Regions from separate parts of the Undibacterium sp. Ji83W genome, predicted to be linked through region 2. Evidence: riboswitches for the same ligand, from Rfam matches in the RefSeq annotation. Region 2 holds a riboswitch; the other holds the start of a gene.
The links. A riboswitch is a leader RNA that binds a small molecule or an ion and turns the genes downstream of it on or off. The one in region 2 is predicted to bind cyclic di-GMP.

Region 1 (12,074 bases), on a different contig from region 2:
GCCGCATATTGCACATTACTGCCAGCTTTGGTGTAGCACAACTGCAGGCCGCAGACAGTATGGAAAGCATGGTGCAGAGGGCTGATGAATGGCTATACAAAGCCAAATCCCAGGGCCGCAACCAGGTGTACCCCAAGGCAGCGCCAGTTATTCATTTGGCGCCTTGATTTGCCGCAGACTGCCGCGGGCTTGCCTGACCAGGGTATTCGTCAGCCGTGCCAGTCGTGGCGTCTGCACTTTCCAGTGATGCCAGTACAGAGCGACATCTACAGGATGATCAGGCATCAGCCTGACCAGTTTGTCCTGATCCAGATTTTCCAGCATGACATCAGGAATCACGCCCCAGCCCAGCCCTAGTAAAATCGACTGGTTATACGGTGTCGTTGCCGGCACATAGTGGGTGGGGTAAGCATGTTCCTGCAGTCCAAAATGTTCGAGCAAAATCTGTGCTTGCAATTTGTCTTTGCGATTAAAGGTCAGTACCGGTGCTGACCTTGCTGCCTCGCGTGTCATCCCTTGCGGAAACCAGCGCAGGCAATATGCTTTGCTGGCGACAGGATGGTAACGCATGAAACCCAGCGGCACAGCCTGGCAACCACGCATGGCATTTTGTTCTGCAGAGAGGCAGCCAAGGACCATGCCGCTTTCCAGTAAATCATGGGTGTGATCCTGATCATCGATCAACACTTCAAGCAGGATATTTTCAGCAATCAAAAATTCTGCCAGGGCAGGCAGTAACCAGCTATCAAGACTATCGGCATTGACCCCGAGTGCAATGCTGATGGCGGCACTTTGCTGACCAGCAAACTCACTTTGTAAATCCTGTTCCAGTTCTGCCACCCGGCGCAAGTGTTGCACCAGTTTTTGCCCGGCTGCTGTGGCACGGCAGGGGCGGCTGCGTACCAGCAGGGTATTGCCCAGTTCCATTTCCAATGCCTTGATACGTTGGGAAATGGCCGAGCTGGTCAGGTTCAGGGCCTGGGCAGCTTGTTCCAGGCTGCCATGGTCAATGACACTCAGGAAGGCTTCGCATTGGCGGCTGTCTAGTCTTGTTTGCATATTTCTATCGATATGTTAATGAGTTTGCGTTGTTTTGAGTAAAGACCTCTCAACACAGAGAAAGGAAAGACTTCTTGCAAGAAGTCTTCGTTACGCAGGCGAGTGGCATGCCACTCGAATTCCCTGCTGCACCACAGAGACACAGAGGAGGAAAGAGTTTTTAATCATCGCTCCACTAGCGAGCAGCATATTGTTCGAATTTCTTGTTGCGCTTCAAAGAATTTAAAAGAACTAAATCCATTAATTAAGAAATTTTAATGAATTCGTAAATATTTTAAATTTACTTCATATTAAACCTTTTTCTCCTCACAATCACTACATCGACAAACGGGAGACTGATGATGTTGGCTTTTATACTCAAGGGCATGGGCATGAGCGCGGGTTTGATCATGGCTATCGGATCGCAAAATGCGCATGTCTTGCGCATGGGTTTGCGCAAGCAGCATGTGGGTTTGACAGTAATGATCTGTATCGTTTGTGAAATGCTGCTGATACTGGCAGGTGTCGCGGGCATCGGGAGCATGATCAATAGCCAGCCAGTCTTGCTGATGATAGCTCGTTGGGGCGGGGCGGCGTTTTTGATCTGGTATGGGCTGCGGTCTCTGCGGGCTGCAGCCAGTCAGCAAGTCCTGGTGGCTGAAGCCGGAGCGTTGAATCTGACGGCGGGCAAGGCAGCCCTGGCAGTGCTGGGAGCGACTTTGCTCAATCCCCACACTTATCTTGATACGGTCGTGTTGCTGGGTGCCATAGGCGGGCAGCAACCTGGTGATGGCAAATACTGGTTTGCCGTAGGGGCCGTCTTGAATGCGACGATCTGGTTTGCCGCCCTGGGCTTTGGTGCCCGCCTGCTTGCCCCATGGTTTGCCAAGCCCATAGCCTGGCGGGTGCTGGATAGCCTCGTGGGTACAGTGATGCTGATGCTTGCACTTAATTTAATGCTGGGTTGATCTGGCAATTTGTTGAAAAGCCCGAATTGTGATAACTTCGGCACATGAAAAAATCCTGGCGTTTATTGATTGCTTGCCTGTTACTGGTACTGCTGCCCCTGCAGGGCTTTGCTGTCGCCAGTAAATTGGGCTGCGCCATGGATATGCCTGTCCAGGCTGGCATCTCTGTTGCCAGTAGCAATGAACATTGCCAGCCAGCTGCCAAGGCAATTGGCGCTAGCACCGGAGCTGTGAAAGGCAAGGTCGGCGATCATTGCAAGTCTTCTTCACCCTGTTGTATGGGCATCGCCCTGATGCCTGCTCTCTCAATTTCTACATTGGTACCTGCGCACGATGATGCTCAGGTGCTGCCTGTCTTGCTGCCAGCATCCGTGCCTGCGCGCATGCTGGAACGCCCTCCCAGGAATTTTTTGTCTAAATAATCGCTTGGTTGGCTACGTTTTGTAGGTTGGGTTAGCTCGTAGGTTGGGCTACGGTTTACCAGCCCAACACTCGGCGGTCACACAACGTATACGTTTGTTGAGGCACAGTGTTGGGCTGATACCCCGTAGCCTAGCGAGGCCGGCCCAACCTACGACAATCACACGCATCCCCAAATTTGGCAGAAACACATTTCTTACCGCGAGGACTTCATGTCGCATATTCATTACCGATATCTGTTGCCAGCATTGCTGGTAATGACTGGCTGTGCCAGTTTCGATATCGACCAGAGTACCCAAAAAATCAATCAACAATATCCGGCTTATACGCAAGGAAATCTGGCGCTGGCCAGCACCTCTGCGCAACAAAAAGACATGCAGACACGGGCGGCAAGCCTGCTGCGTGAGGCGCTATCGCAAGATGCCGCCATACAAATTGCCTTGCTCAATAGCCCAGCGCTGCAAGCCATGCTGGCGCAACACCAGGCAGATGGGGCGGATACTGAACAAGAAGCACGTATCCAAAACCCTCTCTTTAACTTTGAACGTAGCCGTCAATCCGGTGAGCTTGAAATTGCCCGCATGCTGAGCTTCGGCCTGCTGGATTTGCTCAGCCTGCCCCAAAGACAAACCATGGTGCAGCATGGCCTGGCGCAAGCGCAGACTCAGCTAAGCCTGGATGTCATTGATCGTGTCAGCCAGGTGCGCGTGGCCTGGGTCAAGGCAGTTGCGGCGCAGCAGGGTCTGGAATATGCCAGACAGGTTGGTGAAGCCGCCGACGCCAGCGCCATACTGGCAGAGCGTATGCTCAAGGCGGGTAATTTCAATACCCTGCAGGCAGCGCGCCAGCAAGCTTTCAAGGCCGATGCATTGGCACAGTTGAGTTTTGCCCGTCATAACAGTCTGGCTACCCGCGAAGAACTGGTGCGTTTGCTGGGCTTGAATGACGAACAGGAAAAAAACCTCAAACTACCAGAGCGCCTGCCAGATTTGCCTGCAACGCCAATGCCAGCAGAAAAGATAGGCCCGCAAGCGACCAAAGACCGTCTCGATATACAACTGGCAAAACAGGAACTGGATGCGGCGGCAGCACGGCAGGGATTGAACCTGGTCAGCAGTTTTGCTGATATTGAACTTGGTATCAGGCGAGATACCAACTTCGATGCTGCGGGACATAGCGAAATCAAACGTGGTTTTGAAGTCAGCATCAGGTTGCCAATATTCGATTGGGGTGACGCACAAAGAACTGCCATGAATGCGAAGACTCTGGCAGCCAGTTATCGTCTGCAAGATACGGTGAATAATGCAGGCTCGCATCTGCGCGTCAGTTATTCTGCCTATCGCAGCATGTACGATATCGCCAGGCAATACCGTGACGAAATCCTGCCTCTGCGCAAACGCATTTCTGCAGAAAACCAGTTGCGCTACAACGGCATGTTCATCAGCGTGTTTGAATTGCTTGCTGACAGCCGCGAGCAAATCAACAGCGTGCTGGCAGCCATCAATGCAGAGCAACAATTCTGGCTGGCAGATGCTGCCTTGCAGGCTGAGCTCTTGGGTCGTCCATCAGCAAGTAATCTGAATCCCGTCAAATCAACTGCCACGGCAGAAGCAGCGCATTGATCACAAGATCTGCGAAGGAAATAACATGAGTACAAGAAGAGATTTTTTTAAATTTGCAAGCATCGCTGGCGGTGCCCTGGCAGCCAGCAGTGTCAGCAAAGTCGCACTGGCAGCCTTGCCAGAAGCCGTGACACAAAACAGCCCTGACACCATGCCGCCACTGCAGCCCAAGAATGGCCGACCCTACAATCCGGTAGTGACCCTGAATGGCTGGACCCTGCCATGGCGCATGAATAATGGTGTCAAGGAATTCCATCTGGTCGCTGAGCCGGTAGTGCGGGAAATGGCTCCCGGCATGAAAGCGCATCTGTGGGGTTATAACGGCCAAAGCCCGGGGCCGACGATAGAGGTGGTGGAGGGGGACAGGGTACGTATCTTCGTCACCAACCGCTTGCCAGAACACACCAGCATTCACTGGCACGGTCAGCGCCTGCCGAATGGCATGGATGGTGTGTCTGGCCTGACCCAGCCATCGATACAGCCAGGCAAGACCTTTGTCTACGAATTTGTGGCACGTCGCCCGGGTACCTTCATGTATCACCCGCATGCTGATGAGATGGTGCAAATGGCGATGGGCATGATGGGTTCATGGATTACCCATCCAAAAAATAAACATCCGCAGATTGATGAAGTCGACCGGGATTTTATTTTTTTACTCAGTGCTTATGACATAGAACCCGGTGCCTACAAGCCCAACATCATGACCATGACAGACTTTAATTTATGGTCGTGGAATAGCCGCATTTTTCCTGGCATTGATACCCTGAATGTACGCAAGAATGACAGGGTCAGGATACGCGTAGGTAACCTGACGATGACCAATCATCCTATCCACATTCATGGTCATGAATTCACGGTGACAGGCACTGATGGCGGCCCGGTACCAAGAACCGCACGCTGGCCTGAGGTAACGACGGACATTGCCGTGGGCCAGATGCGCCAGGTAGAATTTGTCGCCGATGAAGAAGGCGACTGGTCCTTCCATTGCCACAAGAGTCATCACACCATGAATGCCATGGGCCATAACGTGCCATCCATGATAGGTGTTGATCATAAGGATGTCGCTAACAAGATCAACAAGCTCATTCCTGCCTACATGACCATGGGTGACAAGGGCATGGCTGACATGGGGACCATGGAAATGCCCTTGCCCGACAACACTATCCCCATGATGACAGGCGAGGGGCCATTTGGCGGGCTGGAAATGGGCGGTATGTTCAGCGTTGTCAAAGTGCGCAAAGACCAGAAGCCGGGTGATTATAAAGATCCCGGCTGGTTCCAGCATCCCAAGGGCACGGTGGCATATGAATATGGCGGGCCGGTGGCAGATGCACCACGCCAGCCTGCTGATGCACATGCCGGTATGAAGCATGGCTCACATGCCATGCCCGAAGTTGAAGTGCAGGTGCGCAAGCCACAAGGTCATAGCGGGCATTAAGCTTAAAAAAGATGGGGAATCATTAAATCTGATTCCCCCAATTCTTAATACAGAAAATTTCTTATTTAGCTGTAATGGTCACAGGCATATTCACTGTTGCCGTCCTGCCAGTATTGTCAGTTGCGGTGATCTTCAAGCTGTAGTTGCCAGTCACAGGGCTGTTCCAGCTGGTTGTGATATTCGTGCCACTCATGGCAAAGTTCAAGCCCAGTGGTGCACCGCTGATGGAAATGGATAGCGACGTTGCGCCAGGCGCCGTGATACTGATAGTGCCTGTCAAGGCCTTGCCTGCCACACCCGTCATGGCAGGAGCATTGATGCTCAGGCCAGATGCCACGATGCTGATGTTGAATACCGCCTGACCACTCAAACCTGTCTTGCTGTCTTTTGCGATGGCGGTAACGATATACTTGCCAACTAGCGGGCTGGCCCAGGTGACGGTGCCAGTCTGGCTGATGCTCATGCCGGATGGTGCACCGCTGAGGCTATAACTCAAGACATTGCTGGAGGTCGCATTTACATTAAAAGATAAAGCGCTGCCGACTACGCCATTAATGGTGCTGGCAGTCACTACCGGCGGCACAGGCGCTGTAATCGTCACAGTGTATGTGCCCTTGCCACTCAGGCCCGTTACCGCATCCAGCGCAGTCACAATCACTGTATATGTGCCTGTAACAGGCGTGGCCCAGGTGATGATGCCAGCGCTGCTGATAGTCATGCCTGAGGGATTACCGCTCAGGCTGTAGGTCAGTGCATTGCTTGCCGTTGCCGACACCGTAAAGCTCAGTGTGGTGCCAGTCTGGCCAGTGATGCTGGCAGAGGTCACCGTCGGCGCTGGTGTTACGATTGTGCCGCTGAGTGCGCTGAGCAAATTACTGACATTCGGAGTACCCAAGCCAGTCAACTGATCATGACCGACCTTGGCTGTACAACTGGCGCAACTGCCATTGCTGCCTTTGGCTACGTCAGCAAATGCACTGGCGTAGCTGCCAGGCACGCTGGCGATTTTGTTGTACAGCACGGTGTGTGGTGCACCCAATACAGCTTTGCCCGCTTGTACCAGCGTCGCATTGGCGACGGCGATGATGCCTGCCCATTGTGGTGTAGCGAGGCTGGTGCCACCGGCACTGACCCAGTTCACTGTGCTGCTGCCGGGTGTCATGATCGCTACATACTGACCCGTATTCGGGTCAGAATTCATGGATACATCAGCCACCGTCCTGCGGGCAGGTGCGCCCATACCAGGCACGGCCGTATTTTGATATGCGGGTGTGGCGGTATAAGCACTGACGCCACCACCAGTATTTGACCAAGCCACTTCAGTCCTGCTGCCGCCAGAATAAGTCAGGCTGGTGCCACCAACTGCTACTACATTAGGTGATACTGCTGGCCATTCCACTTCAGGTCCTGAGTCGCCGGAGGCAGCAAGATAAGTCATTTTGGCCGTCGTGAATGTGTTCTCTACACCAGCAGTCCAGCTCCCTTCCGTTGAGCCAAAACTCATCGATACCACACCAGGCCCCATGGCATTGGCCAGCCTGATGCCGCCCACCATATTGCTCATGGATGCATCTGCAGTTTCGATCAGGATGATGCGGGCCAATGGCGCGCTTGCATGCGCCCACTGCACATCAAGTGCAATTTCCGTCGCCCAGCCAGAATCATAGGCCGGTGCACTACTGCTCATGCCACCAGCACTGGTGCTATACACCACAGAGAATTCACAGACGCTGGTAGATGCAGTTGCTAAAGGCAAGACGGTGCTGGAAGCGATACTTTTTACCGTGCATGCAGGCAGGCCAAATTTTTGATTGAAGGCATTCAGTTCTGCCACGATATTGGGATCATGTCTGGCATTGACGATGTAAATTGTCTGCCCCGCACCCAGTAATGCGGCTTGTGCTGCTGTCAAATTATTCATGCTGGCAGGCAGTGTTGGCAAGCCATAAGCAGCACGTATCTGTGCCGGAGTATAAGTGGATACCACGCCCGTTCCTGCCGATGGCAGCACATCAATCTGGCCCGCTGCAATGGGGGGCGGTGTCAACTGTGGACGTGGTAGTGAGCGTATTGCCGACACTGTCAAACCACGGCCACGCACGCCTTGCCACTCACGCGGTATGGCTTGCATGGCGACAGGCATGCGGGCTGATCTGTTGCTATCCGTAGCATCAATATCAGCAGGCGCATCAAGCAGAAGCGGTGCGAGGTGAAATGTAGCTTGCGTGTTTTGAATTGCTACGTCAGGAGGAAGAACCGGAACCGTGACTTCAAGTGTAGTCACGCCAGTGGCGACTTCTGCTGGCGGCAACGCAACGACAGAATTGCTGACCTGGGGGCTGTCACCACCGCAGGCTGTCATGACGCTTGCGGTGAGGAAAAAGCTTAGCCACATAAGCGACTTTAGCTGTCTGGAATATGTTCTTTTTGTATTGATCACGTGTGCGCTCCGATATCAGCAGAGGGCGGTGATTCGGCAGCAAATGCAATGCCCTGGCGATCAAACGCTTTGGCAATATCATCACTGGCAACCCCGCTGCCATGGCGCGTATGCGCTGTAGGCCGGTGGCTTTGCGTCGCCGTCTTTCAACGGGTTTGCCCTCAAGTTTTGGAAATTAAAAATTACAGTTTTAGGGTATGAAGATTTCGATCCAAAAGGAAGCAGAAAAATGTCAAGGATTGTTGAAATCGTGCAGCTATAACAAGCTTGGATTTCGCTTTGATAATAGAAAATGAAGATTGTTGTTTTACTGGCTTTTGAATGAGGCAAAAGTGTTAATTTGTAAAATCATTTCCCATACTATTTTTGCCATGGCAGCATCTGCGAGCTTTTGGCTGATGACCTTTTTAAATTGAAAACAATAAAATACTTATGAAACTTTCTCCACGCATCTCCCGCGCCGGAATTCTGATTTGCCTGGCACTTACTTGCGCAAGTTCACAGGCTGCAAAAATCAGCCTGGATGATTGCGATCTGATCACCGCAAAACCTTTACGTGCCGATTTCAAGGACTGGCTGACAAGGAACCGCAAACTGGCTGCTGAGGGCGATGTTGAAGCACAAACTTATGTCGCCGCAGAAGCGAATAACCGCCTCGCATGTCTGGAAGAAAAAATTACTGAAAAATCAGGATGGTCAGTGACAATGACAAGTGGCGATGGCACGAGTGAAACCACATCCAATCCGGGTATTCAAAATATCAAGAAAAATGCAGACGCCTATGCGGCCTTGAAAGATGCTGTCAAATATACCCATCAGGCAGGTGCGAACGACCCTGCCTACCGTGGCATGTCAGCGCAACTGGTGCTGCGCTATCAAACTGTCTTGCCAGAAGCACTGGAACCTGCCTATGAAGATGTGGCAGGTGCCAATCAGCTGGAATGTGTACTCAAGCGCAAATTTGGCAATCGGAATGCGCAGTATGCCTGCACATCACACAGAACCACGCTAGCGCAATTGACAGCTAAAGTATCAGCAGAACGTCGTGCTGTACTTGATCAGAAAGCACAGCAATGGGCTGCGGATTTCCCGGTTAAATAAGTTGCCACAAGACACACTTGCATATGGCCCTTGTTTATTTTGTGTTGGCTAACGTACAGACCTGAGGTGCTTGCAGAAGTAAATTGACCAAGGAGGTCAACAGATATGCTTTACAAACGTTGTAGTACTGTAAGCGCTGTATTGCTTCTTTGGTTAACGTAATAGAAATGGAGTACGCAATGATAAACATGACATGTAAAAGAGTATTGCTGGCGACTGCTGCCTGCGCAACGCTCTTCATGACGGCACAGACGCAGGCGCAGGATGTGGGTGTGTCTTTGCAATTCGGGCAGCCGGGATTTTATGGTCATGTCGACATTGGTAATTTCCCACAACCACAAGTGATTTATCGTGAGCCTCGCATAGTGCAAAGGGTGAATGTTGTTCAGCAACCCATGTATCTGGTCGTGCCTCCAGGCCACAGAAATAAATGGGAAAAGAACTGCTATCGCTACAACGCTTGTAATCGCCCAGTATATTTTGTTCAGGAGAGTTGGTATAACACCCAGGTAGTGCCACGCTATCGCGATGGTTATTACCGTGATCACGATTACAGACATGATGCTTATCGACGTGAAGATTACAGGCGTGATGACTATCGTAGGGATGAAAGGTGGGATGACAGACGCGGCGACAGACGTAATGATGAGCATGACCGCCATGGACATGAGCGCGGCAGGGAACATCCTGAGCATTGATTGCTTACCCGCCCTGGCTAATGGCTAATGGCTAACGGCTAACGGATATTAACAAGGGCTGCATTGCAGCCCTTGTTTTATTGTGCTCCTGCACTCGCCATCTTGTCTTTCCAGGCCTGAATTGCCATTGACCAGAAAGCGGGAATATCAGCGACTGGTGATGGCAAGCTCAGCCCCAGGAATTGTGCTGCCGGTACCAGAGCTTCATGCAGTACATCATTGTCACCACGGTCAAAAGCCAGCGCCCCGGTTTGCTTGGATAATTTCTCACCATCTGCATTGCTCACTACCGGCACATGCAGATAATGCGGCGTGGGCAAGTCCAGCAATTCTTGCAGATAGATTTGCCGTGCGGTGGAATCTATCAAATCAGCACCGCGCACCACATGGGTGATGCCTTGCGCGGCATCATCGACCACTACCGCCAACTGATAGGCCCAAAAACCGTCAGCGCGCTTCAAGACAAAGTCCCCAACCTCAGTCGCCAGGTTTTGTTGCTGCATGCCTGCCAGCCTGTCTTCAAAAGTATAGATTTGATCTGGCACGCGCAAGCGCCAGGCGCGGGCAATTTTGCCTGCTGCCAGGCCAGGGCGGCAAGTGCCCGGGTAAATCTGGCTGGCAGTTTCACCCAGACGCAGGCGCGAATCAGAGATTTCCTTGCGTGAACATGCGCAGGGATAGAGATTGTCGCCTAAAGCTTGCAAGGCAGCTTCATACAGATGCTGGCGCTTGCTTTGCCAGGTGATGTCACCATCCCACAGCATGCCGCAGCGTTGCAGCGAGTTGATGATGTGCTGGTCTGCTCCTTTGACATTGCGGTCAAAATCCAGGTCTTCCATGCGCAATAGCCATAGCCCGTCATGGGCTTTGGCATCAAGATAGCTGGCCATGGCAGCGACCAGCGAACCCATGTGCAAGGGGCCAGTCGGTGAGGGGGCGAAACGTCCTATGTATTTTTGCGTCATCTGTTTTGTTGGCATGGATGTCATTCAATTACCTATCAACATGCGTTGCACGACAGGGTCTTGCAACTTTTGTAAAAACCACAGCAAAGCCTTGCCCTTGTTGGCATTGCGCCAGACCAGGCGGTTATCTTCTGGCGGGCGGTGGGCGCTGGTCTTCTTTTCTATCAAAGCACCGCTACGCAAATGGGGCAATGCCAGGCGGCGCGGCAAATGGCCACAACCCAGGCCTGCCAGTTGTGCTGCCAGCTTGGCATGCATGGTGGGCACGGTCATGGTGTCCTGACCGCTCAGCAAGCCTGCCGTCATCGATGGCAGGGTCAGGCCAGTATCACCTATGGCGATCGCCCTGTGGGCCTGCAAAATCGCCGGTGTCAGCGGTTCTGCTGCCTGCGCCAGCGGGTGTTGTGGTGCCACGGCAAACACCCATTCCACACTGCCCAGCAAGCGGGTCTGGAATTCACCCTGCATGCGTATGGCATCCGGCCCGTAATAGGCAGCACCTATGGCCAGGTCCGCCCGGCCAGATACCATGGTTTCCCATACACCCGATAAAATCTCCTGGCTGATGCGGATGCGCGTGCCGCACGCTTGTTGTTCAAATTCCTTGATCAAGGGAATGATATCGTCGAATTGTATGATGCCGTCAATGACGATGCGCAGCTCCGCTTCCCAGCCACTGGCAGCGCGTTTGACGCGGTTTTCCAATTCCTGTGCGGCATTCAGCAAATGCCTGCCTTGTAGCAATAACTCCTCTCCCGCAATGGTCAGTTTGGCCCTGTGGCCACGTCTGTCATATAGCAGCACATCCAGGTCTTCTTCCAGCTTGCGTATGCTGTAGGTGATGGCGGAGGGCACTTTATCCAGGGCCGCTGCAGCCGCCGCAAAGCTGCCCTTGCGGTCTATGGCATCGAGGATTTGCAGGGCTTCAAGAGTCAGGTTCATGCTTGTTCAAATAATTTGAATGAGTTGTATGAAATTCTACCCTTATGTCAAAGAATTTGCATGTATATAGTGTGTACATCGCCTGAACACATTCTTCAGGAAATTTGAAAGGGACTTATATGATTACGCTCAGACCATCACAAGAACGCGGCCACGCCGAGCACGGCTGGCTGAAATCACATCACAGTTTTTCATTTGCAGAATATTACGATCCAGAGCATATGGGTTTTGGGCCCTTGCGTGTGATTAATGATGACTGGATTGCTCCTGCCATGGGTTTTGGTACGCATCCGCACCAGAACATGGAGATTATTACTTATGTGCTCGAAGGTGCGATTGCGCACAAAGACAGCATGGGTAATGGCAGTACGATACGTCCAGGCAATGTGCAGTATATGAGTGCAGGTACTGGTGTGCGTCATTCGGAATTCAATCCGGCCAA
Region 2 (12,074 bases):
AAGGTTGCGGCCACGGCGGAGCAGGTGCATGCCTTGCTGGCTGAGAACAGCTTTGACCTGGTCTTGCTGGACCTGGCCTTGCCACCTACTTTCACGCCTGATGAAGGCCTGGCACTGCTACCCGCGTTTGCGCCTGTACCCGTGGTCGTCATGACTGGCCATGCAGACCGTGAACTGGCGCTGCGTGCTATCAGTCTTGGAGCCTGGGACTTCTTACCCAAGCCACTTGATCCAGACATCTTGCGCGTGGTGGTTGACCGCGCCCTCAACAAAAGCCGCCTGGAACGAGAACTGGCAGTATGGCGCGCCCGCGCCCTGCCGGACGACAATAGCATGGGCCTGATAGGCATCAGTGCCGAGCTGGCGGAATTGCGCTCTTTGATACGCCGCATTGCGCCTACCGATGTTCCAGTCATGATTACCGGCCCCAGCGGTACCGGTAAAGAACTGGTGGCACGCGCCCTGCATGCTCAGGGCAAGCGGGCAGGCAAAGCATTTATTGCCGTGCATTGTGGCGCCATCCCCGCAGAATTATTCGAGAGTGAATTATTTGGTCATTGCAAAGGCAGCTTCACGGGGGCAAACCGTGACCGCAAAGGCCTGATCGCCGCTGCCGATGGCGGCACACTATTCCTCGATGAGGTAGGTGAAATGCCATTGCCCATGCAGGTCAAATTGCTGCGCTTCTTGCAGTCTGGCAGTTTCTTCCCTATAGGTGCACGCGCAGAATTACGTGTCGATGTGCGCATAGTCGCAGCCACGAATCGTGATCTGGCAGTCATGGTCGAAGAAAAAAGTTTCAGGGATGATTTGTATTACCGCCTCAAGGGTATACAAATGCGCACCCTGGCACTGGCAGACAGGGCAGAAGACATTGCCCTGATAGCACAAGCTATTGCAGCCAGATCAACACCACCAAAACGCCTGACGGCTGCGGCACAGGAGTGGCTGGTATCCCACGCCTGGCCCGGCAATGTCAGGGAATTGCAGCATTGCCTGCAAACTGCAATGGCACTGGCGGGTGAGATGAATGAGATCGTGGTGGATGATCTGGCACTGGCTTGCGGTGAAGTTGCAAGCGATGCGCCTGTGGTCGATACCGGTTTATTGGAAGAACAGGTAGCTGCACTGGAAAAACGCCTCATTGTCAGCGCATTGAATGAGAATCAGCATAACCATACGCATGCAGCAAAACAGTTGGGCATATCCCGCGTAGGTTTGCTGAACAAAATGCGCAGGTATGGACTGCGTTAATGGATTGCGGCAAACAGACGACTCAAATCCAGTACAGGTATACTTTGCCCCTGTTGTTCAAAACAGGAAATCGCCATGTCTCCCCAACCCGGTTCATCGAGGGTGCTGGCCTGCTTATCATCCACCAGCACGCGCACTGGCGGTGCCGCTAAGTGTATTGCACCCAGGCCCGCAGTATTGCTGACAGCATCATGAAATGCCACCAGCGCCAGGATATTGCCTGTGCAAGCCTTGCCACCCAGACGCACAGGTAATTGCATGACGGGCACGGCGCGTTTTTGCCAGAAAATCACTTCCCGCATATATGCTGGTGCAAGTGGTACCTCAAAGCTGTCTTGTGCATCCATGATCTGTATCAGCTCACGCTGGCCTATGGCGACTTGCCTGCCATCGCCGACATCCAGTAACCAGGCATTTGCACTAGACATGTTCAGGCCTCTCTATTGCGTTGACATTAGCTGAAGTGATTTGTGCAAAGCCACCATACTGCAATAAATGCCTGGCATCGCTAAGACAGGCGAGACCTTTTTCAAAGGGCATGATTGCCTGTATCGGTGAGTTAGCAGCACGCATTGCAACAGGCAAGGCATAATCGGCACCTGACTGCTGATTGAGCACCCTGACATCATCACACAAGAGGCCAAGAAAGCCTTTGCCAGTAGCCAGCATGACACAGGCGCGGCGAGCTGCTGGTATGTTGTCCAGTGTCTGCAATTCACCATTCAGGCTCAATACTGGCCAGCTTTGTCCCAGATAAGCAATCCTGCCAACCGACGGCGCAAGCGCATCCTGACTATCAAGGTCAGCGACGGATTCCACCGCGCAGATATCTCCTTGTGGCAGCATGAGTTGCATGCCATCTATACACAGCAACAGGCGGTTACGTACTTCTGTTGTCATACCCGGCATCATTGCTCCCATGATCAGGCTCCTGTCAGACGGTTGATATGCTCCAGCAAGGCATCTTCGCTGAAGGGTTTGACCAGGTAAGCATCCACCCCGGCGGCATCACCCTGTTGCCTGTGTTTTTGGGTGGAACGAGAGGTGATCATGATGATGGGGATACGCTTGTCGAGTTTGCGGGCGCGTACATGGCTGGTCAACTCCAGACCATTCATGCGCGGCATTTCCATATCTACCAAAATCACATCAGGTATTATTTCATCGAGGATGGCAACCGCATCCAGGCCATCAATGGCGGTACGCACTTCATAACCGGCATCGCGCATGATTTGCGCGGTGGCGCGGCGAGCTGACAATGAATCATCCACCACCAGCGCCGTACGCACGTGTGCAAGCTGATGATCACTTTGCGCAGGTATGCCAGCATAGGCATCGTCGACATTAATGTACTGCTGGGTAGACGCACGCAATAATTCGGGCAAATCGATAACTGGTGCAACACTACCATCACCCAGAATAACCGCACCTATGGTGCCCTGGATTCTTGGTACATAGCGACCAAATTTCTTGACCACGACTTCACGGCCATCGACCAGTTCCTGCACTTGTATTGCACAGGTCGCCCCGGTATCGGTACTGACCAGCAAGACCGGGTAGCCGTAGCTGCGTGCTTCTTTGCGATGGTCCTGCATACCCAGCAACTGATCGAGTTTCAGCAATTTATGGACAGCATCGCCAACGCGGTAGACAGGCTGATCAGCCAGCGTATCAATTTGTGCATCGGTGATGTAATGGATATCAATGATACGGCGGCTGGATATAGCCATCATATGGCCTGCCACACGCGCCATCAGGGTATGTTCGGACAAGAGACTGGCGGGCAGGCGCAATTCCACCACCAGGCCCTGACCTGCGACTGAGCGCAGATTCAACGAACCTTTCATTTCCAGTATGCGTGCATGCACCATGTCCATGCCTATGCCGCGGCCAGAAGTCTGGGTGCTGCTATCCCTGGTAGAAAAACCTGGTACCAGTATCAACCTGGCCAATTCTTCCTCAGACAAGATACGCTCGGCACTGATCATTTTGCGTTTCAAGGCAGTACGACGTATGGCAGCGTAATCAAGACCAGCGCCATCATCCTTGCAACGCACGACGATGGAATTACCTTCACGGGTAAAGCTCAGTTCTATCAGCCCATCTGCTGGTTTGTTCGCAGCTAGCCTGCTGACTGGAGTTTCTATACCGTGGTCAACTGCATTGCGCAAAATATGCATCAAGGGATCAGTCAGATCATTGAGCATATTGCTATCGATATTGGTATTTGCACCGAGTATATTCAGGTTCACCTGTTTGTCTAGCAAACGACAAGTCTGACGTACACTGCGCTGCAGGCGCGAGACTATAGTGGTCACCGGAACCAGGCGTGTGCGTATTACAGCGTGCTGGTTTTCCATTTGCAGACGGCGCTGCACTTCCAGTAATTCCGCCAGGCCATGTAATTGTTCGTCTATGTGATTGGACATTTCAAAAGCATCGGTGCGTGCTTCCACCAATTGTGCCGTAATGGTATGCAGCTCGCTATAGCGTTCAAACTCCAGTGGATCAAAATCGCCATCGGTAGTACTGATACTGGCTTTTTTCTGTGGACTGCTCATGCCGCGCACATCGACCAGGGTTTCAAGATCGGCGATGAGTTTCTGGAACATGACATCGTGTTTTTGTATGGCCTTCGATTGTTTCTGCGTTTGTTTCAATTGCTCCTGGATTTGCGCATTCGAGATGACATTCTCACCGGCCAGGCGCAGCAATTCATCGACCACTTTCGCAGGTACGCGCAACATCGGTTCCGCAGCATGTGAACCTGGCTCAACCAGATCGAGTACCACGCTCGCAGGCTGTGCTGCTGACGTTGCAGAAGTTACTGCCGCTGACTGACCTGATGGTACGGGCCCATTGCGCACGACAAATTCACCACTATTCATATAGCGGACATAGTCACAGACCTGCTGCAAGACCTGTTGTGACTGTGCTGGGGCAACACCGCCATCGACTACGGCCTCACTCATGGCTTCCAGGCAATCCCCTGCTTCGGTCAAGAGTTCTGCCAGTGCCTGGTCGGGCAGGCTTTGTTTATTGCTCAGGGCAATCAGCAAATCTTCCAGATGATGGGTCAGGTTGGCGATACCGGCTATGCCCACGGTATTGGCAGCACCTTTCAGCGTATGTGCTGCGCGCTTGGCCTGTTCTACATCCTGCATGCTGCCAGAGCCGCTGGAAAATTTTTCTATGGCACTGGTAAAGCTGCCTACCTGTATCGGTAATTCCTGCAAGAGACCGTCAAATAATTCGGTATTTAAATCATCAGGTAATTGTATGGACACGTCACTCTGCGTGATCGCAACGGCGATCTCATCCTCATCATGATGGTCTTCTATCAGCTTGATATTGATCAGTTCAGAAAACAGGGATTCATTACCGTCCATGACTGCTGCCTGTGACCAGCAAGGGTCCATCAGCAGGGACAATAATTCCAGAGCGGCGATTTCTTCTTCAGGCGCATTCAGGTAAGTATTCAATCTGGCTGGTAGTTCACCCAGCAGGCTGGCCTGCTGTTCATCCAGCGCCTGGGTTTGTGCCGCCACTACACCAGCAAAGAGTGACAAGAATTTATGCAGCGCAATCAGGCCTATGGATTCGGAAGTAGTAGCGATGCGCAGCAAGGCTTCGACATAGTTTTGCAACGCAAGACTGCGCTGCTCTTCATCATTACCCGCTGCCACGACTGCTGCCAGGTCTTCCGCCAGCATATCGCCCATGAGGTTGAATTCTTTGGCGAACAAGGCCAGCATGTCGCTGCTGATTTCTTGCGCGGCTATGCTGGATTCCTGAGCGGCTTGATGACTTTGATCGCTTGATTGAAGCTCAGTGTAATGTGCGCCGTTGACGGGCTCTTGCCGGTTCCATGCAGGGTCATACACAACGTCCAGCAAGCTCGCCACAACTTCAGGGTTGTCTGCATCGGCTATGCTGTCCATCAACATCAGCGGGAAGCGCTGTAATGCACCCAGCTCGGTTTCAGCTAGCACATCTTCGCTTGCTGATCGCAGGCAAAGCACATCAGCAAAGGCATGACAGGCATCAGCCACTGCATGCATATTGAGCTGTGTTGCACAACTGGAGAAAACCAATAACTGCGTCGCATAAGATTGCAGGGTCGCCGCGTCAGTTACACCACCCTCACCGAAATGTTCATCCGCAGCCAGCGTCATGATCAGGGCATCGAGAGCTTCATGTAATGCTGAAGTTGCCTGCACATCTACGATCTGAGGCATTTCTTCCTGCATGGCTTCTGACAGGCTTTGTTCATCTTCAGCCTGCACATCGACCTGATACTCTGCTTCATCCTCGATTGCCGCTGAAGTGACAGGTACCAGAAACAGCTGCGGCGGTTCTTCCACCTCAGCTACCGGTGTCAAAGGATCAGTATTGAGCAGTTGCCGCAATTCTCCTGAATCACTATGACTCAAGGGCATGGGCCAGCTGGCTGTCGATAGATGGTCGATCAGGGTTTCTATGTTTTTATCACCGTGATTCAGTGCATGGCTGGCCAGCAAATCAGGCCATTCACTGAGCAGATGATATTCTTCATCACTGAGGCGGCGGTTCTGGTTATACAGACTGATGAGATTGCGTTCTATCAGCGCGCACACCCAGTGCAGGCCAGGCATGTCAGCAGCACTGGCTGCCGCACGTATGCGACGCAATTGCTCGATGTAGCAAGCCAGTGCGCGGGTGACTATGGCAACATCCGTAGAATGGGTAGCATCGGCTTCCAGCGCATTGAATACCTCATCCAGGGCACCGAGGACGATATGACTAAAATCTGTAGCATGGTTTTCTAGCTGTTCCATACTGCCTCAGATGGGTAAGTTGGAAAGAGAGAAACCTGCGCAAAGCCTTGCGCAGGTTTTGAGTGGTGATATCAGGCAGCCAGTTTGAATACGCGCACTGTAGACAAAAGCATCCTTGCGTATTCCACCAGGTTGGTGGTTTGGGCCGATTGTTCGTCGAGTTGCAAACTGGTTTGCTGATTGGTTTTCTTGATCTGTATCGCTCTGTCCAGCAGTTCCTGGCTGGCCTTGGCCTGGCCGTGGGATTTGATGGCAATTTGCTGTACTGATTCCACCAGTTCTGTTGTGGCATTTTGAGTCGCCTGCATTTGCAAACCTGCCTGCTCTGCCAGACGGCTACCTTCCACCACTTGGGCAATCGCCGAGTTCATGGTGTTGACCGTATCTGAAGTTTCCAACTGGATGTTATTGACCAGGCCAGAAATTTGCAGCGTCGCCTGGCGCGCATTTTCTGCCAGCCTTTGCACCTCATCTGCAACCACCGCAAAGCCACGGCCTGCTTCACCTGCTGATGCAGCATGCATACTCGCATTCAGCGCAAGAATGTGAGTACGTTCGGCAATCGCATTAATCAGACCGACCACGCCGGAAATTTCTTGTGAACGTTCACCCAGGCGTTTAATCCGTTTTTCTGTTTCACGGATGATGTCGCGAGTACTGTTAATACCGCCCACCGTGCTGTTCACCGTATCCATCGCCAGTTGGGTTGAGCGTATGGCATTGTCAGCAGCACGGTTACAGTTTTGTGCCAGGTCGGCAATATTGCGCATTTCTTCAGAAGCATTCGACAGTGACAAAGTCGTATGCTCCACTTCCAGTCTTTCTTCTGCTGCCGCTGCCATCACATTGTCGGACTGGGCTTTCACTTTCAGCGTCGCCTCGGTCACGTCGGCGGAAATATTACTTACATCACGCAGCACTTTGGCAGTTTCACTGGTCAGCATGTTCAAAGCATCAGATACTGCACCTGTCACGTCGGCAGATACCGGCACTTTCACTGTCAGATCTCTGCTCGCCAGTTGCGCCACCGCCTGCAACAAGACCAGTACAGATTCATTGAGTTTTTCATTTTCATCTTCGATAGATTTGCGGCTGGCTTCACGTTCATCCACCATCTTGTCAAACTGACGCGACAGCTTGCCGATTTCGTCGGGGTGATTACTGCGCGCCCTGACTGTGGCATCACCCTGCGTCAATTTCTGCATGACGCCAATCAGATGCGATACCGGTTTGGTGATACTGCGCGTCATCCAGTAAGCAACACCTGCCGCCAGCAAGATAGAAAGCACGGCCACCACGGCCAGCACATTTTTCGCGCTCACGTAAGTACTGTCGGCTGCGGCACCATCCTTGTTCACCAGTTTGGTCTGGTAGTCGATCAGATTATCCATGGAAGCAAACCATTTTTCCTGATCGGCTTGCAAATTACCCAGCAACCAGTTGGTGGCGTCAGTCTTTTTACCTTCAGTCGCCAGACGCAAAAATTCCCTTTGTGAAGTACCGTATTTGGTACGTGCTTCGGTCGCTATCTGGAAGATGCCTTTTTCTTCTTCGCTGACAATCAGTTTTTCAAAATTGGCGATGTTATCTTCCTGGTTTTGTCTGCGTGACAAAATCAATTGCTGTTCTTTTTCAATCGCAGACTGTTCATTCAAGAGCAGCATATTACGCATGGAACGCGCATTGGCATTGACATTACCCAGCATCTTGTAGGCCAGCACCACCTTAGGATAGCTACCATCCACAATACGGTGGGTACCATCATTGATGCTCTTGAGGTTGGACATCGCCAGCCAGGCCGTTACCGCCAACAGCAGTAAGACCGCTGTAAATCCCAGACTGAGCCGGATACCAATATTCGGAGTACGTAATTTCATTTTGCTCTCCACAAGAAAAACATCAACAAAGACTGCTTGGTCAAATCAACAGAAGGGGGTCAATCGTATTTTGCTTAAGTTCTGCGCTTTCAGTTCTGCACATTGGGTTCTACGCTTTGAAACTTATGCTGATGTGCTACGACTGAGTTTTTCAAAAAAACTTTCATGATTGAAGTCCAGCCAGACCTTGTCATCCTTGACGAAGGCGGCCGTAACATGGGCTTCCAGTGTTGCTGGCAATTGCGGCATTTGTGTAATGGTGCGCAATTCCGTCAACGGCTGCGGATAACTGTCTATCAGCATGCCGACGGCATTTTCTGCCTTGTCCAGTATTAAAAACAATTTCGATGCAGTGACTTCAGACCTGCGGCCACTGAGTACCAAACCCAGGTCAAAGATGGGAACCAGATTGCCGCGCAGATTAATCAGGCCTAGCAAAAAATCTGCCGCGCCGGGCAAGGGAGCAAGCGCCTGTGGCCGTATCACTTCACTCCCCACTTCGGCCCTGATCAGTAAATTCAACGAACCCACGCGATAGCCATAACGCTTTCTTTCGACTAGCGGTGCCACATCGCTCCACAGCAAGTCACCGGGTGGGGTGAAGCGCTCCAGAGCAACGCTGGGTGGCAGCCATTCTTTGGACTGCCCGGCATCACTGGAAGTGATTTGACTCATGACCGCCCCCATGCGTGGGTAAAAAGAGTTTGAGGAATTTGAGGAACTTGAAGAGCTTGAAGTCAGGCAGCGATTTTGAGCTGATCAATAATCTGGTCAGCTGTATATGGCTTGGCGACATAGCCTTTGGCCCCTTGCAACTGCCCCCAGATCTTGTCGGCTTTTTGAGATTTGCTACTGACAAAAACGATGGGTATGTCCTTGGTTGCAGGGTCTTGCGTCAGGCTGCGGCAGGCTTCATAACCATCCATCTCAGGCATGACGATATCGAGGAAAATAATCGAGGGTTTTTCAGCCTTGGCTTTTTCCAAAGTATCCTTGCCACTGGATGCGGTGATCACCACGTAGCCGGCATCAGTCAATATGCTTTTGATGTTGGCCAGTTCAGTAGTGGAATCGTCAACAACGAGTGCTTTTTTCATGCCCATGATGTACTCCCGAGATGTGTAGATGAAACGCCCTGATCCTCAGGGCCAAGGTAAAAATATAAATTGATGGCGTCAGGTTCCTATGGCCAGACCATGCCCTTTGTCCAGACCCAGACTGGTTTCACCACCACTGAGGCTCTTTTCCACCACGGCGCGAAACTTCAGGTGCTCTACAGGTTTGGTCAGGTAACTGCTGCAACCGGACAAAGAGCCACGTATGCGATCGAAGGGAGATGACTTGCTGGTCAGCATGACGACAGGGGTACGCTTGGTTTGTGGGTGGCGACGTATGATCTTGCAAATCTCATAGCCATCTGCACCGGGCATGACGATGTCAAGGAAGATGATGTCGTAAGTTTTTTTCTCCAGCATCTGCAAGGCTTGCTCACCTGTTTCTGCACAGTCGGAAGCGATCTTCATGGAGCGCAATTCAAGGTCGATCTTGATTCTCGCGGTAGGGCTGTCGTCCACGATCAAAGCGCGGTGACCGGTTTGCAAGACCGATGCCGGGAGATGCTTTTGCAGCAGAGGCTGCACAATAGCTGCTTTGTCCATTTCTGCCTTTTGCGCAACTGCTGCACTGACGGGAGATACCGCTGGCAAAACCTTTTCCAGTTCATCTGCCACCTGATCAAGCAAAGCCAGCATCTTGGTCGGGACCAGGGGATGCAGTAAATGATATTTGCCCGGCTGCGCCTGCCCTGCGTTGGAAATGAATACCGTCGCTGGTTCAGGGATATTGCGTGCTGCTATCAGCTCCTGCAAAGCCACTCTGGCCTGGCTATTATCCGGGTCGAGTATGACGATATCCGGATCAGCAGCCTGACCGGCATCGAACAGCGCATAGGAATGCTTGCGTCCACTCGCCATGGTCAAGCTGAGCACGCTGCGCACCAGACGCAATTCATACTCGGACAAGCCAAATACACTAATCAGAATTTTTTTAGAAGCGCAGGGGAGCGCCGAAGAGATGCTGTTCATAAGCGACTTACCTCTTAACGAAAAACCGCTGATGCGGATTACGGTACCTGGCTGCCCTGCCATGATCAGCGAGGGCCCTTTAGTTTTGCGTCCCACACTTTCGGATGGTTTGCCTTTAAACAACGCTGATGCCTTATCTATGAACTATTGCTAATTCATAGAGGGGAACATCAACCACAGTGCCTCATGCGAAGCACCGTTACCCCAATGTAGTTCATGAAATTGCAAGTAACAAGGAAAAAGTTAACATTTTTTTGCTTTTCATTTTTTCTTGCCTGAAGTGCAAAAATTAGCACGGATGGCAGATTTTCGCATATTTGCTCAGCACATCAACAATGCCGTACTCAAGGCATTCAACGATCACTGCATGGCCTATGGATACTTCCAGTATGTCAGGTATGTTCAGGAATTTGGCCAGGTTATCCAGGTTCAAGTCATGGCCCGCATTGACACCCAGACCGGCATCCTGGGCGCGTTTGGCCGCTGCCATAAAGCCCTGGAAAATCTCTTCGCCCTTTGCAGTGCCAAAATGCTCGGCATATGGCTCGGTATATAACTCGACACGGTCTGCGCCCAGTTCTTTGGCCAGATGCATATCCTGATTGTCGTAATCAATAAACAAACTGCTGCGTATGCCCAAGGACTTGAGTTCCGCCAGCACAGGCCGTAAAAAGTCTGCATCCTTGCGCAAGTCCCAGCCATGGTCGGAAGTCAGTTGATCCGGCGCATCCGGCACCAGCGTGCATTGCGCAGGCTTGTTGCGCTTCACGACTTCCAGGAAATCTGGCGCGGGATAACCTTCCACATTCAATTCCACACTACGCGCCTGACAAAGTGCTCCCAAAGTTTCCACATCAGAATACCGCGCATGCCTTTGATCCTGACGTGGATGCAGGGTTATGCCACGCGCGCCCAAATCCAGGCAACGGGCCGCAAAGCCCTGTACATCAGGATAATTACGGCCACGCGAATTGCGCAGCAAGGCGATTTTGTTGATGTTGATGGAGAGTGCTGTCATGGGGATTCCAAAGTCGGGGCAAGGTAATGAAAAATCATCGTTACAGATTTTTCTTGTTCAAGTATTCATGATGGACTTGCTTGCAAGTTTGTACAAGTAACACAGCGAGGTGATTTGTTGGTGTATCTGTTTTTAGCTTAAAAAATTGGATGCATTTTTTTTGGATGACAATAAAAATACTGTTTTTTTACTCCCTCCCCTTGAAGGGGAAGGAATATGAGAATCTTTGAAGATTTCATCGTAAAAAAGCCAGCACAACAGTGCTGGCTTTACTGTGCAAACTCCAGATATGCTTACTGCTGGAAAGCCAGCAACTGCGCGCCTTCCGTCACCTGATCACCAATTGCATACAAGACTTCATCAATCACACCATCATGCGGTGCAGAGATCGTGTGCTCCATCTTCATGGCTTCCATGATCAGCAGGGCATCGCCCTTCTTCACTTCCTGCGCCTTGTTGACGAGTACGGCAACGATCTTGCCTGGCATGGGTGCAGTCAGGCGGCCAGTCTCGGCCTCAGCTTCACCGGCATGCGCCAGCGCGTCGATGTAATGCAGGTCAGTGTGTTTGCCCTGGCTGAAGACGTGGAAACGCTCACCATCGCGCACCACGGTAGCAGCCACGGTCTGGTCTGCGATCTTGATGACGATATCACTTTCATGCGCCAGTGCCAGTCTGACTTGCGCTGTTGCTGCACCTGCCTGCACTTGCCAGCCATCGGCCAGGTAAGTCACCTGCACATCATGCGTCTGTTCTTCTTCCGTGAATTGCAGGCTACGTTGCATGAGGCTGTTCATGCGCCAGCCGTGGCTGGATTGCCATGGGTCATTACTGCCACTTGCAGATTTTTCTGAATTCAGCAAGGACACTACAGCCAGTGCCAGCGTTGTCAGATTCGCCGCTACCGGTATCGGGAACAGTTCTGCCTGATTGCGTTCTATCAGGCCAGTATCCAGGTCAGCGCCAGAAAAAGCCGTGCTGGTGACCAGGCGCGACAGGAAAGCGATATTGCTGTTCAGGCCGA

Region 1: another riboswitch for cyclic di-GMP. It lies ahead of ACO0LD_RS03035 (putative Ig domain-containing protein); the one in region 2 lies ahead of ACO0LD_RS21395 (response regulator).

Annotation. Positions count from the first base shown of each region.
Region 1 covers NZ_JBMPOZ010000001.1:658,234-670,307, reverse strand. The annotation lists gene ACO0LD_RS03065 (GGDEF domain-containing protein) at 1-167, shown strand, start outside; gene argP (HTH-type transcriptional regulator ArgP) at 148-1,059, opposite strand; gene ACO0LD_RS03055 (LysE/ArgO family amino acid transporter) at 1,398-2,006, shown strand; gene ACO0LD_RS03050 (hypothetical protein) at 2,051-2,428, shown strand; gene ACO0LD_RS03045 (TolC family protein) at 2,639-4,048, shown strand; gene ACO0LD_RS03040 (multicopper oxidase domain-containing protein) at 4,074-5,486, shown strand; gene ACO0LD_RS03035 (putative Ig domain-containing protein) at 5,548-7,881, opposite strand; cyclic di-GMP riboswitch class I at 8,010-8,096, opposite strand; gene ACO0LD_RS03030 (hypothetical protein) at 8,359-9,027, shown strand; gene ACO0LD_RS03025 (hypothetical protein) at 9,216-9,725, shown strand; gene gluQRS (tRNA glutamyl-Q(34) synthetase GluQRS) at 9,803-10,705, opposite strand; gene ACO0LD_RS03015 (LysR family transcriptional regulator) at 10,715-11,632, opposite strand; gene ACO0LD_RS03010 (pirin family protein) at 11,752-12,074, shown strand, end outside.
Region 2 covers NZ_JBMPOZ010000014.1:114,443-126,516, forward strand. The annotation lists gene ACO0LD_RS21360 (sigma-54-dependent transcriptional regulator) at 1-1,254, shown strand, start outside; gene ACO0LD_RS21365 (hypothetical protein) at 1,251-1,682, opposite strand; gene ACO0LD_RS21370 (hypothetical protein) at 1,675-2,175, opposite strand; gene ACO0LD_RS21375 (hybrid sensor histidine kinase/response regulator) at 2,178-6,071, opposite strand; gene ACO0LD_RS21380 (methyl-accepting chemotaxis protein) at 6,143-7,948, opposite strand; gene ACO0LD_RS21385 (chemotaxis protein CheW) at 8,072-8,623, opposite strand; gene ACO0LD_RS21390 (response regulator) at 8,686-9,051, opposite strand; gene ACO0LD_RS21395 (response regulator) at 9,124-10,032, opposite strand; cyclic di-GMP riboswitch class I at 10,072-10,156, opposite strand; gene ACO0LD_RS21400 (pyridoxine 5'-phosphate synthase) at 10,322-11,050, opposite strand; gene ACO0LD_RS21405 (acetyl/propionyl/methylcrotonyl-CoA carboxylase subunit alpha) at 11,344-12,074, opposite strand, start outside.